Linked DNA regions of Sphingosinicella sp. BN140058. The protein of the gene in region 1 interacts with the protein of each later gene in a pairwise test. Links are inferred from orthologs where the notes say so. Each region holds a gene or a part of one and is shown in the gene's direction. Other genes may lie near its edges. The genes, in order: groL, ETR14_RS13485 and ETR14_RS02320.

The links.
Region 2: the proteins of groL (region 1) and ETR14_RS13485 interact in binary tests that used the Escherichia coli proteins (3 or more experiments, as listed by UniProt). The link is inferred for Sphingosinicella sp. BN140058 from one-to-one orthologs.
Region 3: the proteins of groL (region 1) and ETR14_RS02320 interact in binary tests that used the Escherichia coli proteins (3 or more experiments, as listed by UniProt). The link is inferred for Sphingosinicella sp. BN140058 from one-to-one orthologs.

What each region holds. Positions count from the first base shown.
Region 1 is NZ_CP035501.1:3,327,565-3,333,098, reverse strand. What follows is about bases 1,248-4,205. They hold groL (chaperonin GroEL), read left to right. Parts: upstream 1,248-1,882; coding sequence 1,883-3,529; downstream 3,530-4,205. Other genes in these bases: ETR14_RS14915 (hypothetical protein), read right to left, coding at 4,146-4,205; ETR14_RS28400 (hypothetical protein), read right to left, coding at 3,724-4,029; groES (co-chaperone GroES), read left to right, coding at 1,547-1,834; sppA (signal peptide peptidase SppA), read right to left, coding at 1,248-1,256. Outside these bases: more of sppA, read right to left, coding at 1-1,247; more of ETR14_RS14915, read right to left, coding at 4,206-4,424; ETR14_RS14910 (metalloregulator ArsR/SmtB family transcription factor), read left to right, coding at 4,728-5,534.
Region 2 is NZ_CP035501.1:2,979,213-2,984,787, reverse strand. The notes cover bases 1,563-4,561. They hold ETR14_RS13485 (ABC transporter ATP-binding protein), read left to right. Parts: upstream 1,563-2,634; coding sequence 2,635-3,489; downstream 3,490-4,561. Other genes in these bases: ETR14_RS13475 (ABC-type transport auxiliary lipoprotein family protein), read left to right, coding at 4,475-4,561; ETR14_RS13480 (MlaD family protein), read left to right, coding at 3,489-4,469; ETR14_RS13490 (MlaE family lipid ABC transporter permease subunit), read left to right, coding at 1,563-2,638. Outside these bases: ETR14_RS13500 (cystathionine gamma-synthase family protein), read left to right, coding at 1-715; ETR14_RS13495 (HAD family phosphatase), read right to left, coding at 775-1,455; more of ETR14_RS13490, read left to right, coding at 1,529-1,562; more of ETR14_RS13475, read left to right, coding at 4,562-5,056; ETR14_RS13470 (calcium-binding protein), read right to left, coding at 5,183-5,575. UniProt on the Escherichia coli protein: Part of the ABC transporter complex MlaFEDB, which is involved in a phospholipid transport pathway that maintains lipid asymmetry in the outer membrane by retrograde trafficking of phospholipids from the outer membrane to the inner membrane.
Region 3 is NZ_CP035501.1:519,000-524,569, reverse strand. Bases 2,441-5,434 are described here. They hold ETR14_RS02320 (nucleotide exchange factor GrpE), read left to right. Parts: upstream 2,441-3,667; coding sequence 3,668-4,201; downstream 4,202-5,434. Other genes in these bases: ETR14_RS02305 (copper chaperone PCu(A)C), read right to left, coding at 5,248-5,434; ETR14_RS02310 (PH domain-containing protein), read right to left, coding at 4,696-5,136; ETR14_RS02315 (HNH endonuclease), read right to left, coding at 4,206-4,622; hrcA (heat-inducible transcriptional repressor HrcA), read left to right, coding at 2,625-3,671; ETR14_RS02330 (FAD/NAD(P)-binding protein), read left to right, coding at 2,441-2,575. Outside these bases: ETR14_RS02340 (response regulator), read left to right, coding at 1-799; ETR14_RS02335 (DUF6356 family protein), read left to right, coding at 928-1,194; more of ETR14_RS02330, read left to right, coding at 1,220-2,440; more of ETR14_RS02305, read right to left, coding at 5,435-5,570. UniProt on the Escherichia coli protein: Participates actively in the response to hyperosmotic and heat shock by preventing the aggregation of stress-denatured proteins, in association with DnaK and GrpE. It is the nucleotide exchange factor for DnaK and may function as a thermosensor.

The sequences.
Region 1 (5,534 bases):
AACACGCCGATCGATCCCGTGATCGTCGAGGGTTCGGCGTAGATCTTGTCGCCGGCCATCGACACCCAGTAACCGCCCGAGGCGGCCAGGCTGCCCATCGACACCACCACCGGCAGCCCCTTCGCCTTGGCCGCAAGCAGCGCTTGGCGAATGCGCTCGGACGCCAAGGCCGAGCCGCCCGGCGAATCGACCCTGAGCACGATCGCCTTCAGGTCGCGGTCGCGCATGCCGCGCTCCAGCGCCCTGACGATCGTCTCGGCGCCCGCAGTGCCGGCATTGGCCTCGCCGTCGACGATGTTGCCCGCGACGGTGACGATGCCGATCTCACCGGCCTCCTCCGTGGCCGGATAGGTCGACGCCCACTTGTCGAACGCGATCCTGCGGAAGCTCCCCGGGACGTCGGCATGAAGCGCGCCCGTGATCTTGGCGATGCGCGCCCCGAAGGCCTGGCGGTCGCCGATCTGATCGACCAGCCCCGCGGCAAGCGCCGCCTTGGCCATGTCGCCGCCCGCCGCCTGGATTCGGCCCGGGGCATCGGCAGCATAGGCCGCGATCTGGGCTTTCGGCCGCGCCTGCCGGACCGATTGCTGCCAGCTTTCCCACATTGCGCCGTAAAGCGCCTGGGCATTCTCCCGCGCTTCCGGCGACATGTCGCTGCGGGTGAACGGCTCGACCGCCGACTTGTAGGTGCCGACCCGGTAGACGTTGGCGGTGATACCGAGCCGGTCCATCAGCCCCTTGAAATAGAGATTGTTGCCGCCAGGCCCGGCGACCAGCACCCCGCCCATCGGATTGAGCCAGATTTCGCTGGCGTGGGACGCGAGAAGGTAGGAATCGTCATCATAGGCGGTGGCGTAGGCGAGCACCGGCTTGCCGGCCTTCTTGACCGCATCGAGCGCTTCCGCCGCCTGGACGAGCGTGGCCTGTCCGCCGCCCGAGAAGATGTCGAGATCCAGCACCACGGCCTGCACGCGGTCGTCGCCCGCCGCCTTGCGCAGCCCGTGGACGATGTCGCGGAGCCGGTATTCGCGGCCGCCCGCACTCCCGCTCAGCACTTCGCTCGCGCTTGCCTGTGCCGGCTGCTCGACGATCGGGCCCGACAGGTCCAGCACCAGCGCGCCCTTGTCGCCGCTGCCGACCGCAGGCCGCGACGTCATCGCCGCATAGAGAAATCCGAAGAAGAGGAGCATGAACAGGAGCACCAGCCCGTCCTTGATCCCGACGAGCAGTCTCCAAACCTTGCCGACGAATCGCATTGTCGCATTCCCGTAACAGCTTCGGCCTAGCGCAGGGTTGGGCCGTGGATCCGGACCGGACCCTTTGGACGAGGGCTAATCCACCGCCGCGGCCCTGTAAATGGATGCGGCCGGTCGGGTCGAAACGGATGAATTTTCCTGTCGCCGGGCGCTTGACCGCAGATGAACAGCAACTACATCGGCAGCGCTGGCACTCACTGGGGGTGAGTGCTAACAAGGTTGAACCCAGCGACTGCCGCACCTCGCCAAAAGGGGGGAGAGCAGCCGCATTACTAGAAGAGGTGACGTGCATGACTTTTCGTCCGCTCCATGATCGGGTGCTCGTGCGCCGCGTCGAGGCCGAAGAGAAGACGGCCGGTGGCATCATCATCCCCGACACCGCCAAGGAAAAGCCGCAGGAAGGCGAAGTGATCTCGGTCGGCTCCGGCACCAAGGCCGAAGACGGCTCGGTGACCCCGCTCGACGTCAAGGCCGGCGACCGCATCCTGTTCGGCAAGTGGTCGGGCACCGAGGTCCGCCTCAACGGCGAAGACCTGCTGATCATGAAGGAATCCGACATCCTCGGAATCGTCGGCTGACTCATCGCACATCCATCCACGTTGAATTGAACTAAGAGGAAAGAAGACATGGCAGCGAAAGACGTACGCTTTTCGCGTGACGCCCGTGAGCGGATCCTCCGCGGCGTCGACATTCTCGCCGATGCGGTGAAGGTCACCCTCGGCCCCAAGGGCCGCAACGTCGTCATCGACAAGAGCTTCGGCGCGCCGCGCATCACCAAGGACGGCGTCACCGTCGCCAAGGAGATCGAGCTCAAGGACAAGTTCGAGAACATGGGCGCGCAGATGCTGCGCGAAGTGGCCTCGAAGACCAACGATCTCGCCGGTGACGGCACCACCACCGCCACCGTCCTCGCCCAGGCGATCGTCCGCGAAGGCATGAAGTCGGTCGCGGCCGGCATGAACCCGATGGACCTGAAGCGCGGCATCGACGTCGCCGTTTCGAAGGTCGTCGAGGACCTCAAGGCCCGTTCCAAGCCGGTCGCCGGCTCGAATGAGATCGCCCAGGTCGGCATCATCTCGGCCAATGGCGACACCGTCGTCGGCGAGAAGATCGCCGAAGCGATGGAGCGCGTCGGCAAGGAAGGCGTGATCACCGTCGAGGAAGCCAAGGGCCTCGAGTTCGAGCTCGACGTCGTCGAAGGCATGCAGTTCGACCGCGGCTACTTGAGCCCCTACTTCATCACCAACCCGGAAAAGATGCAGGTCGAACTCAACGACCCGTACATCCTGATCCACGAGAAGAAGCTCTCCAACCTCCAGGCGATGCTACCGATCCTCGAGGCGGTCGTGCAGTCGGGCCGTCCGCTGCTGATCATCGCCGAGGACATCGAGGGCGAAGCGCTCGCCACCCTCGTCGTCAACAAGCTGCGCGGCGGCCTCAAGGTCGCGGCCGTCAAGGCTCCGGGCTTCGGCGATCGCCGCAAGGCGATGCTCGAGGACATCGCGATCCTGACCAACGGCGAGATGATCAGCGAAGATCTCGGCATCAAGCTCGAGACCGTGTCGCTGAACATGCTCGGCCAGGCCAAGCGCGTCACCATCGACAAGGACAACACCACCATCGTCGACGGTGCCGGTGCGCGTGACCGCATCGAGGGCCGCGTCACCGCGATCCGCCAGCAGATCGAGAACACCACCAGCGATTACGACCGTGAGAAGCTCCAGGAGCGTCTCGCCAAGCTCGCCGGCGGCGTCGCCGTGATCAAGGTCGGCGGTTCGTCCGAGGTCGAGGTCAAGGAGCGCAAGGACCGCGTCGACGACGCGCTGCACGCGACCCGCGCAGCTGTCGAAGAGGGCATCGTCCCCGGCGGCGGTACCGCTCTGCTCTACGCCACCAAGGCGCTCGAAGGCCTCAAGGGTGCCAACGAGGACCAGACCCGCGGCATCGACATCGTCCGCAAGGCGATCATTGCGCCGGTTCGTCAGATTGCCGAGAATGCCGGCAATGACGGCGCCGTGGTTTCGGGCAAGCTGCTCGACGGCAACGACGAGACGCTCGGCTTCAACGCCCAGACCGAGACCTACGAGAACCTCGTCCAGGCCGGCGTGATCGACCCGACCAAGGTCGTCCGCACCGCGCTGCAGGACGCCGCATCGGTCGCCGGTCTGCTCATCACCACCGAGGCCGCGGTCTCCGAGCTTCCGGAAGACAAGCCGGCTGCCGGCGGCGGCATGCCGGGCGGCATGGGCGGCATGGGCGGCATGGACTTCTAAGGCGTAAGGCGGCCTTCGGCAGCGGCGCTCGTCGCTGCCGAAGGATTCGCCTTAGCCCGGCCGGCGCGTCCGCCGCGGAGCTGCGGATCGCGTTCGACGTCCAAGGCGGGCTTGCCCGCCTTCTGCCGAGGCCCAAAAGAAAAGGGGTCGGAGGATCTCTCCTCCGGCCCCTTTTTCTGTGCCTTCGATCCGCCTTACTGCGCGTTGGTCGCCGTCGCTGCAGCCGCATCGTTTGCGGTGCCGGCATCGTTCCCAGCGGCATCGTTCCCGGCCGCGCCCTCGGCCACCGCGACGTCACCCGCCTCGGGTGTCGGCGCATCGCCGTTGCCGAGCTCCGGATTTTCCACGGTCAGGCTGTCCGGCGACGTATCGAGCATGTTCGCCGCCTCGTCGAGCTGGGCATTCTCCTCGGCGGTGGGGCCGGTGCTTTCCTTGTCTCCGCATCCGGCCAGGAGGGCGAGTGCGGCGGCCGTCAGGCCGGTGGCGATGATCGAGCGCATGAATGATCACTCCGAAGATGGCATGTCGGCCGCTGTCTGCCGCATTGCCGGGCAAATAAAAAGGGCCGCGCACCCGGTGGTGCGCGACCCTTTTCGTCGCATAAGTTCGCGAGAACTTAGTGCGCGGCGTTCGAGGTCGCGTTGGCGACCGCGTCCGACGCGTTCTCGACGGAGTTGCCGGCAGCTTCGAGGCTGTTGCTGGCATTGTCGAGAGCGTTGTTGGTCGCGTCGACCGCGCTCGCGTCGTTCGCCGAGGCGTTGACGTCGCTGACGGCTTCGGTCTCGGTGACGTTGAGATCGGTTGCGGTGTTGTTGCCGGCATCGTTGCTGGTGTTGTTGCACGCAGACACGCCGAGGGCTGCGACGGCAGCCAGGGTCAGACCAATCTTCTTCATGAAAACTTCCCTCCGTTTGGAGCAACTGATGATCCGCTGGGCGAGGTGCCGTGGCGTAGCCCATCGGCTCTCCAGCGCTGCATGCTGTACAAAAGGCGCAGCAGTATGTCTACCTATTCGGTAAGCAATTGCGGTAAAGCGTTTTTTCCGGTCATTCTTCCGTCACAATCCGACGTTGGACGCTCTTATCAGCGCCTTGAACGGCTTTCGGGCGCGCAAATCCCTCGTGCGAACGGAACCAAAGGGCGTGAAAGGCGTGTCGTCACTTGACCCGCATATAAAGATATCTTTATATCCTTATCTATGGCCGATGTGACTGACCTCTTTCGCTCCCTTGCCGATCCGACGCGGCTGCGGATTCTCGCGCTGCTGCGGGCGATGGAGCTGTCGGTCGGCGAATTGGCGCAAGTGCTCGGGCAAAGCCAGCCCCGCGTCTCGCGCCACGTCAAGATCCTGATCGATGCCGGCCTTGCCGAGCGGCGCAAGGAAGGCAGCTGGGTCTTCCTCAGCCTCGGCGATGGCGCGCGGGTCGATCCGCTGTTCGCAATGCTCGATCGCTGGGCCGAGATCGACGGCGAGGATCCATGGATGCTTGCCGATGCCGCGCGCCTTGCCGCGGTTCGCGCCGATCGTGCGGCCGCCGCCGAGCGCTATTTCGCCCAGCACGCCAATCACTGGGACGAGATCCGATCGCTCCACATCGCCGAGAGCGAGGTCGAAGCGGCGATCGGGCGCGCGCTCGCGGACCGGCCGGTCGGACGCCTCGTCGATGTCGGCACCGGCACCGGCCGGATGATCTCCTTGTTCGGGCGCGAGGCGCAGCATGCCTTGGGCGTCGATCGCTCGCCCGAGATGCTGCGTCTTGCGCGGGTCAAGCTTGCCGAGGCCGGCCTCACCGCCGCCGAACTGCGCCAGGGCGACATGTACGCCCTCCCGCTTCCCGCGGGCAGCGCCGACACCGTAATCCTCCACCAGGTGCTGCACTTCGCCCAGCAGCCCGCGGCGGCGGTCGCCGAGGCGGCCCGTCTGCTCGCGCCCGGGGGGCGATTGCTCGTAGTCGATTTCGCCGCGCACGAGCGCGAGGAACTGAGGATCCGCGACGCCCATGCC
Region 2 (5,575 bases), 350 kb from region 1 along the record:
CGACGTCGAAGCCGTGGCGGCGGCGCGCGCGGCCGTGTTCGGTGATGAGCGGCCGCCGATCGCGATCGACAACACCTTCCTCGGCCCGCTCTGGGCGAAGCCGCTCGAACAGGGCGCCGACCTGTCGATCTATTCGCTGACCAAATATGCCGGCGGCCACTCAGATCTCGTCGCCGGCGGCGTGGTCGGCGCCAAGGCCCTGCTCGATCCGATCCGGATGATGCGCAACACGATCGGCACGATCACCGATCCGAACACCGCCTGGATGCTGCTGCGCAGCCTCGAGACCCTGGAACTGCGCATGACCCGGGCCGGCGAGAATGCCGCCAAGGTCTGCGCCTTCCTGCGCGATCACCCGAAGGTCGAGAGCGTCGGCTATCTCGGCTTTCTCGAAGATGGCGGCGACGCCCGCCAGGCGGACATCTACCGCCGCCACTGCACCGGCGCGGGCTCGACCTTCTCGCTCTATCTGAAGGGCGGCGAGAAGGAGGCTTTCGCCTTCCTCGATTCGCTCAAGATCGCCCATCTCGCGGTCAGCCTCGGCGGCACCGAGACCCTGGCCAGCGCGCCGGCCGCCATGACCCATCTCTCCGTGCCGGAGGAGCGCAAGCAGGCGCTCGGCATCACCGACAATCTCGTTCGAATCTCGATCGGGGTCGAGGATCCGGACGATCTGATCGCCGACTTCAGCCAGGCGCTAGACGCGATCGGCTGAGGGAGTCCGTCGGGGCACCACGATCACTCGATCGATCGTGATCGTGGTGCCCCGGCTTCTCATTCCTTTGCCCAGTCCACCACTTCCCAGCCTTCCGCCTTCGCCAGCCGGACGAGGCGCGCATGGGCATTGGCGGCGACCGGCTCGTCGCTCCAGCGATGGACGTGGTGATCGGACACGTGGTCCGAATAGAAACGGATGTGCACGGCGTCGCGGGTGAGCCCTTCGCGCGCCATCCACTGCTCGATCATGTCGAGCTTGGCCGCGCCGTAGCAATTGTTGCCGTCGATCCTGGCGATGATCCGCCCGTCCGCATCGAGCCCCGTCTCGGTCGCGACGACATCGTCGAAGCCGAGACGGCGCGCGATCGCCGCCGCGTAGAGACGGTAGGAGGCCGTCGCCATGACCAGCCGGCGTCCTGCCGCGCGATCGGCGGCGATGCTCCTCCGGGCGCCCGGCATGATGTTGCCTGCAATCTGCTTGTCGGCGAAGCTCTCGATCACCGGTTCGAGCCCCGCCGAGGTCACACCGCGGCCGATCAGGAGGTTGTAATTCCATTCCTTCAGCGTCCCGCGCTGGATCAGGCGAAGGACGTACGCCAGCATGGTCAGCAGCACCAACGGGAACAGCAGCAGCCGCCAGGGTGCCAGCCGTGTCGCGGCGTGGATCAGGAATGGGGTGTAGGTTGCATGCCGGGTGATCGTCCGGTCCATGTCGTAAATTGCGAGTTGCGCCTTCATGAACCGGCGGAAGCATGTTTGGATGTCTTTTGTCCAGCTTGCCCAGCGCCGAGAATTGAAGCATGTCGCTCGCATGAGCACAGTCGCCCGTTGCAACGAAACCACAGAAAACGGACGCCGGGTGCTTCGCTTCGGGGGCGATCTGACGCTCGCGCGGCTGGGGGTGCTTCCAACCAAGCTCGATCGACTGAAAGGGCGCGATCTCGTCGTCGACCTTTCGGGCGTCGGCCGCATGGACACGATCGGCGCATGGACGATCCATCGCCTGGTCCGCGATCGCGGCGGCGAGGTGGTCGGCGCGAGCGAGGCCAACGGCTCGCTGCTGCAGCAGATGGCGGAACTCGATCAGCCGGTGAAGGTCCGGCCCGATCCGCCGCCCGCTTTCGCCCGGGTGCTGGACCAGCTCGGCACCGCGACGGTGGAGGCCGGCCGTACGCTCGTCGGTCTGCTCGCTTTTTTCGGCGCGATGCTGATCGGCGTCGCCAAGGTGATCCGGGAACCGCGCCGGTTCCGGCTCAACGCCGTGGTTCAGCGCTTCGAGGTGGTCGGCGTTCACGCCTTCGGCATCATCGGCCTGATGAGCTTCCTGGTCGGCATCGTCATCGCCCAGCAGGGCGCGGTGCAGCTGCGCCAATTCGGTGCCGAAGTGTTCACGGTCAATCTGATCGGGCGAAGCGGCGTCAAGGAACTGGGCGTACTGATGACCGCGATCATGGTCGCCGGTCGCTCCGGCTCATCGTTCGCCGCCCAGCTCGGTTCGATGAAACTCGCCGAGGAAGTCGACGCGATGCGCACCATCGGAGTCTCGCCGATGGAAGCTTTGGTGCTGCCGCGCGTCTTCGCCACCGTGATGATGATGCCGCTCCTCTCCTTCTACGCCGCGATGGTGGTCGTCCTCGGCGGCGGCATCTTCTGCTGGATCGGTCTCGACATTCCGCCGGTCACCTACGTCCAGCGCATTCGCGAGGTGGTGCCGCTGACCGATCTCTGGCAGGCGCTGATCAAGGCGCCGGTGTTCGGGCTGATCATTGCGCTCGCCGGCTGCTACCAGGGGATGCAGGTGGAGGCGAATGCCGAGGAAGTCGGCCTGCGCACCACCACCGCGGTCGTTCAGGGCATTTTCCTGGTGATCGTGCTCGATGCGTTCTTCGCCGTCTTCTTCACTGAGATCGGCTGGACATGAGCGAACCGCAAGCCGCTCGTCAGACCGACGAGCGTGAGAACATCATCGAGGTGCACGGCCTGAAGAATGCCTTTGGCGAGCAGGTCATCCACGAAGGCCTCGATCTCGAGGTTCGCCGCGGCGAGATCCTCGGCGTGGTCGGCGGATCCGGCACCGGCAAATCGGTGCTGATGCGCTCGATCATCGGCCTTCAGCAGCCCAACGAGGGCGACGTCCAGGTCTTCGGAACCGGCATCGGCCGCGCCAACGAGGCGCAGCTTCAGGCCATTCGCAAGCGCTGGGGCATTCTGTTCCAGGGCGCCGCCTTGTTCTCCACCTTGACCGTTGCCGAGAACGTGCAGGTGCCGCTGCGGGAATTCTACCCGCGGCTTTCCGACAAGCTGCTGGATGAGATCGCCGCCTACAAGATCGTCATGGCCGGGCTGCCGGCGGATGCGGGGCCCAAATATCCGGCCGAGCTTTCCGGCGGCATGAAGAAGCGCGCGGGTATCGCCCGCGCGCTCGCGCTCGATCCGGAATTGCTGTTCCTGGACGAGCCGACCGCGGGCCTCGACCCGATCGGCGCCTCCGCCTTCGATCAGCTGATCCTGGATCTGCGCGCGCGCCTCGGCCTGACCGTGTTCCTGATCACCCACGATCTCGACACGCTGCACGCCATCTGCGACCGTGTCGCGGTGCTCGCCGATCGCAAGGTGGTGGCGGTCGGAACGATTCCGGAATTGTTGGCTTTGGATCACGAATGGATCCAGGAATATTTCAGAGGGCCGCGCGGACGTGCGGCCGAGGAAGCGGTCGAGGCCGAAGAGGCCAGGCAAGACGCCGCAATGCAGGACGGGGGCGGTAACGTCTGATGGAAACGCGTTCCAACCATATCCTGGTCGGCAGCGTCGTGCTGGCGATGATCCTCGCCGTGCTGGGCTTCATCGTCTGGCTCAGCCAGGCGTCGGGCAATGCCGACAAGCAGTTCGACATCTTCTTCAACCAGGCGGTGGACGGTCTTGCCGAAGGCTCCGCCGTCACCTTCTCGGGCGTGCCGGTCGGACAGGTCCGATCGATCAACCTCGAGCCCAAGACGCCGCAATTCGTGCGCGTCAGGATCGCGGTTCGCGACAACACGCCGGTTCTGGTCGGCACCACAGCGACCATCAACGGCGTCGGTTTCACCGGAGTCTCGCAGATCCAGCTCGATCCGCCGGAGCGGGACCCCAAACGTCCCGCCGGGCCGCAGCGCGAAATCACCTGTGCGGTGACTCAATGCCCCTATGACGCACCGATCATCCCGACCAAGCCCGGTGCGCTCGGCCAGCTGCTGAGCAGCGCGCCCGAGCTGCTCGATCGGATCACCACCTTGACGGCGCGGCTCACCGAATTGCTGTCGGATCGCAACCAGGCCTCGATCGCGTCGATCCTCGAGAACGTGCAGGTGATCAGCCGCAACCTCGCCGAACGCTCGGGCGAGATCGCGGCAACGATGGCCGAGGCGCGGATCGCGATCCGGCAGGCCGGCCAGGCGGCGGAGGAGTTCGGCCAGCTCGCCGACACCAGCGACCAGATCCTGCAGAAGGATGCCCGGCCGCTGATCGCCGACCTGCGCCAGACGATCCGCGCGGCGGAGACGAGCATGAAGAGCCTCGACGACGTCATCGGTCAGGCCAAGCCGGGCGTCGAGACCTTCTCCACCCGTACCCTTCCCGAAGTCGGCCAGCTGATCCGCGATCTTCGTGCGACCAGCCAGTCGCTCCGCAACATCAGCGAACGCATCGACCAGCGCGGTATCGGCGGGGTCGTCGGCGGCGAACGCCTGCCCGATTATGCGCCGAAGAAAAGGTGATGACGATGAACCGCAGCAAGCTCCTTCTCGCCGCGACGGCCTGCCTTTCGCTCTCCGCCTGCTTCGGCGGCGCCAAGGTTCCCGCCGAATTGCTGACCCTGAGCTCCACCCAGGTTCGCGCCCCCGGCGAAGCCCGCGCGGCGGAGCAGGGGCGGGTGATCACCGTGATCTCGCCGACGGTGCCGCAAGCGATCAGCAACACGCGCGTGCCGGTCTATGTCAGCCCCACCTCGATCCAGTATCTCAAGGATTCGCAGTGGATCGAAAAGCCCAACGAGCTCTTCCGTCAATTGCTTTCGGAGACGCTGGCGGCGCAGACCGGCTGGGTGGTGCTCGATCCGTCCGTCTACGCGCAGGTCCAGGGCGTGGTGCTCGGCGGACAGCTGCTCGCCTTCGGCTTCGATCCGAACCGCATGGAAGCCATCGTCCAATTCGACGCGAATCTCGCCAGGCCCCAGCAGGCTGTCGCGACGCGTCGGTTCGAGGCGCGGGTTCCGGTCACCGCCGCCGACAGCACCCAGATTGCGCCGGCGCTGAATCAAGCCGCCAATCAGGTCGCCGCCGAAGTCGCCGCCTGGGCGGGCTGACCGGGCAAAACTTTCACGTCAAATGATCAAAAGAGAGGCGCGCCACCGGTCCGATGGTGCGCCTCCCCTTTCGCCGGACCGGATCAGGCTGAATCAGCCTGATCCGATCATGGCGACGTCCTCCGTTCAGATGAAATAGGCCGCGGCCGCGGCTGGCGCCGACACCGGGTTGACGAACTCGAACACGTAGTCCGCGCCGACCGTGTACGAACCGTCACCATCGGCATCGACCACCGCGAACATTCGGCCGGCAAAATCGCCGCTGGTCGGGTTGAACAGAACCGCCGAATTGGCCTGCAGCGCTCCGTTCACGGCCGAAGCAAGATCGGCATCGAACGTGACGATGCCGAGTGCGCCGCCGCTTACCGTCCCGGTCCAGCCGGTAACGGCGGTGGGCAGGTCGATCGAGTCGCGGTTCGGTTGGAACCGGTCGATTCGATCGAAATCGATGCCGGTCGACTCCGTCGGTGCGGAATAGGTGAAAGTGTCCCACCCCGCACCGCCGTTCAGCAGATCGCT
Region 3 (5,570 bases), 2.8 Mb from region 1 along the record:
TCCCGCCGCCCGTGTCGATCCGAACCAGCTCGAACTCGCGTTGCTCAATCTTGCGGTGAATGCACGCGATGCCATGCCCGACGGTGGCATTCTGACCGTGTCCATCACTGCAGAGGCGGTCGGGCCGGGGCACCCCAATGGCCTGCGCTACGGCACCTATGTCCGCATCGGGGTGCGCGACACCGGGTCCGGCATGGACGAAGTGACGCTGAAGCGCGCGATCGAGCCTTTTTACTCGACCAAGGGGATCGGCAAGGGAACCGGCCTCGGATTGTCGATGGTGCACGGCCTTGCCGCCCAGTCCGGAGGCGCTTTGTTGCTCGACAGCGTGCTCGGCGAGGGCACCAACGCCGAGCTCTGGCTGCCGGCAGCGGCAACGGCCGCGGATGCCGAGCAGGAGGAGGACAATGCTGCCATCGCCGACACGCCGGCGGCGACCATCCTGCTGGTCGACGACGAGGATCTGGTGCGCAGCGGTACGGCCGAGATGCTCGCCGATCTCGGCCACCGAGTCATCGAGGCACGGTCGGCAGGCGAGGCTCTCGAACTCCTGCGGAGCGGCGTCACCGCCGATCTGGTGATCACCGACTATCTGATGCCGGGCATGAACGGTGCCGAACTCGCCACCGCCATCCGCAACCGGCTGCCCGGCGTGCCGATCCTGCTCGCCACCGGTTATGCCAATCTTGCCGGGCATCAGATGGCCGACCTGCCGCTGCTGACCAAGCCCTTCCGCCAGAAGGAAGTCGCCGCCAGGCTGGCGGAATTGCTGCCGCGCCGTGCCCGGGAGGATTGCTGACGCGACGCGCACCTGCGTCCGCCCGCCCCCTTTATTGCCCTCGACGCTTGGCTATTGTTGCGTCTTTCTGCATGGACGGACGAAGATGCGCGGGCCGACGGCGCTGCGCGGACGAAGGAGGAAAGACCGTGTTCGATCGCTTGTTTCTGGCACATCCGCGCAGCATCGGGGAAAGCTATCCGGAGCATGCCGCCATGGCTGCCCGCTTCGGGGCGACGATGGTCGTCGGCGGGCTGGCATGCATCGTCCACGCCGTGTTCCCCGCCGTGTTCGCGACGACGGCGAGCGATCGGGTCAAGCAGCTCTACCGCCAGATGAAGGCCCGCCAGCCCGCCTTCAAAGCCCAGCCGCCCGCTTTCTCCGATCCCGCCTGGCAACTCGAATATGAAATCTGATGGCGGCGGACGGGGGCGCGCGAACGTGACCGACCATGTCGCGATCATCGGCTGCGGTTTCTCGGGAGCATTGCAGGCGATCAACCTGGTCCGTCACGGAGGGCCACGCGCGACGCTGATCGAGCGCCACGAGCCGGCGGGCAAGGGCCTCGCCTTCGGCGCCGCCCATCCCACCCACCTGCTCAACGTGCGCGCTTCGAACATGAGCGCCTTTCCGGACGATCCGGGCCACTTCGCCCGATGGCTGACCGATCGCGGCGTGGCGGAGGCGGCGAGTGCCTTCGTACCGCGGCTGACTTATGGCGAATATCTGCTCGAACAGTTGGAGGCGGCGCAGCGCCGATCGAACGGCCGGCTCGAAATCCGTTACGGCAGCGTTCGCGATGTCGAGCATGACGGCGCGGTCCACATCCAGATGATGGACGGCAGTCGGTTCGACGCCGACGCGGCGGTGCTGGCGGTCGGCAATCTTCCGCCGCACCATCCACCCCGGCTCGACGGCGCCGCCTTGGCGCAGCACGGCTATTTCGGCGATCCGTGGGATGAAGCGGCCTATCGCGACCTCCAGCCCGGCGAGACCATCGTCGTAATCGGCACCGGGCTGACCATGGTCGACGTCGCGCTGCGCCTGCAGCTGGAAGGGTTTGCGGGGCGGATCGTGGCGATGTCGCGCCGCGGCCTGTCGCCCCACGTCCATGCACCCAGCCGGCCGCCGGAAACGCCGCTCGGCGAGCGGCCGCAGGGCGAGGTGTCGTCACTGGTTCGCCAGATCCGAGCGCGCGCCCGGGAGATCGGCTGGCGGGCGGCGGTCGACGAATTGCGGCCGATGACTCAGGACATGTGGCGGGCCGCCACCGACGAGCAGCGCCAGCGTTTCCTGCGCCATGCGCGGCCGTGGTGGGACGTTCACCGGCATCGCATCGCACCTGATGTCGCCGAACGGCTGCAGCAGCTGCGCGATGCCGGCATTCTGGAGATCGCCGGCGGCAAGCCGATCGCGTACACGCCCGCCGCGGGCGGCGGCATCGACGTCGCCTGGCGTCGCCGCGGCAGCGATGTCGCCGAACATCTCCACGCCACCCGCATCATCAATTGCACCGGTCCGCAGGGCGATCTGCTGCGCTCCTCCGATCCGCTGCTGGCGACCCTGGTCGCCCGCGGCACGATCCGCCCGGACAAGTTGCGGCTCGGCATCGACGTCGACGCCCAGGCGCGAACGATCGCGGCCGACGGCAGACCGAACGACTGGCTGCTGGCGCTTGGACCGATGACTCGCGGCGCCTGCTGGGAAATCGTCGCGGTGCCAGACATTCGCGTGCAAACCTGGTCGGTCGCGCGGCGCCTGTCCAACGCCCACTGGGTGGAGGGGGAGGGGCTCTGAGCGTCTGCCACGGGGTGACGGGCCGGGGGCTGCGCATTACATGAGGGACATGTCGAGAACCCCGGTCAGCGAGCTTACCGAACGGGCGCGCGAGGTCTTCCGCCTCCTCGTCGAAAATTATCTCGGATCCGGTGCGCCGGTCGGATCCCGTACGATCTCGCGCCTGCCCGGAATCAATCTGTCGCCCGCCTCGATCCGCAACGTCATGCAGGATCTGGAGGAGGCGGGGCTGCTCAGCCACCCGCATACGTCCGCCGGCCGGGTGCCGACGGAGACCGGCCTGCGGCTGTTCGTCGACGGCATGATGCAGGCGGCTGAGCCGAGTCTGGAAGAGCGGACCGCGATCGAAACTCGGCTGGCGCGCGGCGGCGGGCCGATCGAGGATGCCCTGGTCGCGGCAACCGCCGCCTTGTCGGGCCTTTCGGCCTGTGCGGGCATCGTCCTGGTTCCCAAGCGCGAGCCGGTGCTGCGCCAGCTCGGCTTCGTTCAGCTTTCGCCCAGCCAGGCGCTGGCGGTGATGGTAGGGGCCGAAGGCTCGGTCGAGAACCGGGTCATCGATCTGCCGCCGGATGTCACCCCGGCCTCGCTCGCGGAAGTCGGCAATTATGTCAGCGCGCGGCTGTCGGGCCTTACTCTGCAGGAGGCGCGGGCGCGGCTCGACGGCGAGATACGCGACGGCAAAGCGGCGCTCGACAGCGCCGCGCGAACGCTGATCGATCGCGGTCTCGCCGTGTGGTCGGAGGACGGCGCCCAACGCCCGGTGCTAATCGTCCGCGGCCAGGCGAACCTCCTCGACCAGGAGGGCGTCGCCGATCTCGAGCGGGTCCGGCAGCTGCTCGAGGAGCTCGAGGGCAAGGAGGAGATCGTGCGGCTGCTCGACAGCGCGCGAGCCGGCCAGGGCATGAAGATATTCATCGGCTCGGAGAACAAATTGTTCGCGCTATCCGGCTCTTCGGTGATCGCCGCGCCGTACCGCGGCGGCGATGGCAAGGTGGTCGGCGTGGTGGGGGTTATCGGACCGACGCGGTTGAACTATGCACGCGTCGTTCCCATGGTGGATTTCACAGCACAGGCACTATCGAGATTGATGGCATGAACGAACAAGAAGAACTGCAGGAACAGTCCACCGAAGTCGAGGCGCAGGAGGACGGCGCCGTCGAGCCCGATCGCCTTGGCGAGGTGCTGAAGGAATTGGAGGAAGCGCGCCAGAACGTTCTCTACGCTCAGGCCGAGACGCAGAATGTCCGCCGGCGGCTGGAGCAGGAAAAGGTCAATGCGGCCAATTACGCGTCGACCAACTTCGCGCGCGACATGCTGTCGGTGAAGGACAATCTTGACCGCGCACTTGCCGCGGTTCCGCAGGACGTCCGCGAGGACGAGCGCCTGAAGGGGCTGATCACCGGCATCGAGGCAACGTCGCGCGAGCTCGACAGCGTCTTCCAGCGCAACGGCATCGTCAAGGTCGAGGCGATGGGACAGCCGCTCGATCCCAACCGCCACCAGGCGATGGTCGAGATCCCGTCCGATGCGGAGGCCGGCACGATCGTCCAGGAAATGCAGGCCGGCTACATGATCAAGGACCGGCTGCTGCGCCCATCCTTGGTGGGCGTGGCCAGGAAGCCTTAACGCTTCAAAGGCGGTTCAGCCGGTCCTGGACTTGTGCCAGGACGGCTGACAGCCATTCCTTGCCGGCTTCAGGCTTGAAGAGCTCGATCGGCTGCGCCGCCTTCTTCAGGTTGCAGGGTTTGCAAGCGATCACCAAGTTTTGGATGTCCTTAATCCGTTTAACCGCGGTGGGTTGCGCGTGATCAATGGTGAACTGTCCGTCGACGATTGCTTCCTTGCAGTAGAAGCATAGGCCAGGGTGCAGCCTCTGCGCTTCGCGCAGCGCGTTTTCGGCGCTTCGGGCTGGAGAGTTGCTGCCGGCAACGAGGTAAAGTGGCGTGACACCGTTCATGCGATGGAACACCACCATCCGGTACGGTAGGTCCGTCAAGCAATGCCGGGCTGCATCTTCCGGTTTCTCGAGCGTCTTCTGTTTCGCCATAGCCAAACATCGCGCCGCAGTGGTTTCCGAACCGTAAAATATCTTCGATGGTTCGTTCGAACGTCGGGGCGCCTCAATAATCCTCGTGCGCCATGTCGATCTCGCGGACCTGGCGGCGCTGGCGGGCGGCGTCGACGAGGGTGCGCAGTTCTTCTCGCCGGCGCTGCGCGTGTTCGACGTGTGGAATGACCAGCGGCGCACGGCGGGTGGTTTCATCGCTGCTGTTGATCGTGATCGTGCCGATCCCCGCCCACTGATTGATCAGGCTGAAATCGATGCGGATGTCCTTCACCCGGTAGAGCTCGATCTCGTCCAGACTCTTCATGAAGATGCCGCGCCGGATGATCAGCCTGTCCTGGCTGATCTCGTAGGAGGCGGTGAGGTTTTCGATCCACTTGGCCAGGATGATGAGGAAGCCGATCCCGGTCAGGCAGAGCAGCAGTGTCGCCCAACCCGCCAGCGTGCCGCGCAGCCAGCCCCAGGTCGATGAGCGAAAGACGTCGGTCTGCTGCATGACGATCCCCTGCGGCGATGTTTCGACCGCATCATAGCCGACCGCACGCGCGCTTCTAGTTCCTATTCGCCGCCGCTCAATGGGTGCGGCTCGGGCCCGGCGTCGCAGCGGTCAATGTCCGGCATGGTCCGCATGTCCCTGGCCAGGGCCGCGAACCTCGGCGATCGCCGTCACCGGCGGTGCCTTCTCGAAGTGGAAGACGATCTTCGCCTTCGCGCCGACGGCAAAGCCGGGCTTGATCCCGAACAGCATGGCGTGACGTCCCCCGGGCTGGAAATCGAGCTTTCCGTCGGCATCGAAGGGAGCGCTGGCGAGTGGGGCCATGCCCGCCATGTTGCCCTTGGTCATGGTCTCGTGGAGTTCCGCCCGCGTCGCCGCGTCGGTCTCGATCCGCAGCAGTCGCTCGCCGGGCGCGCGGCTCTCCAGGCGGAAAT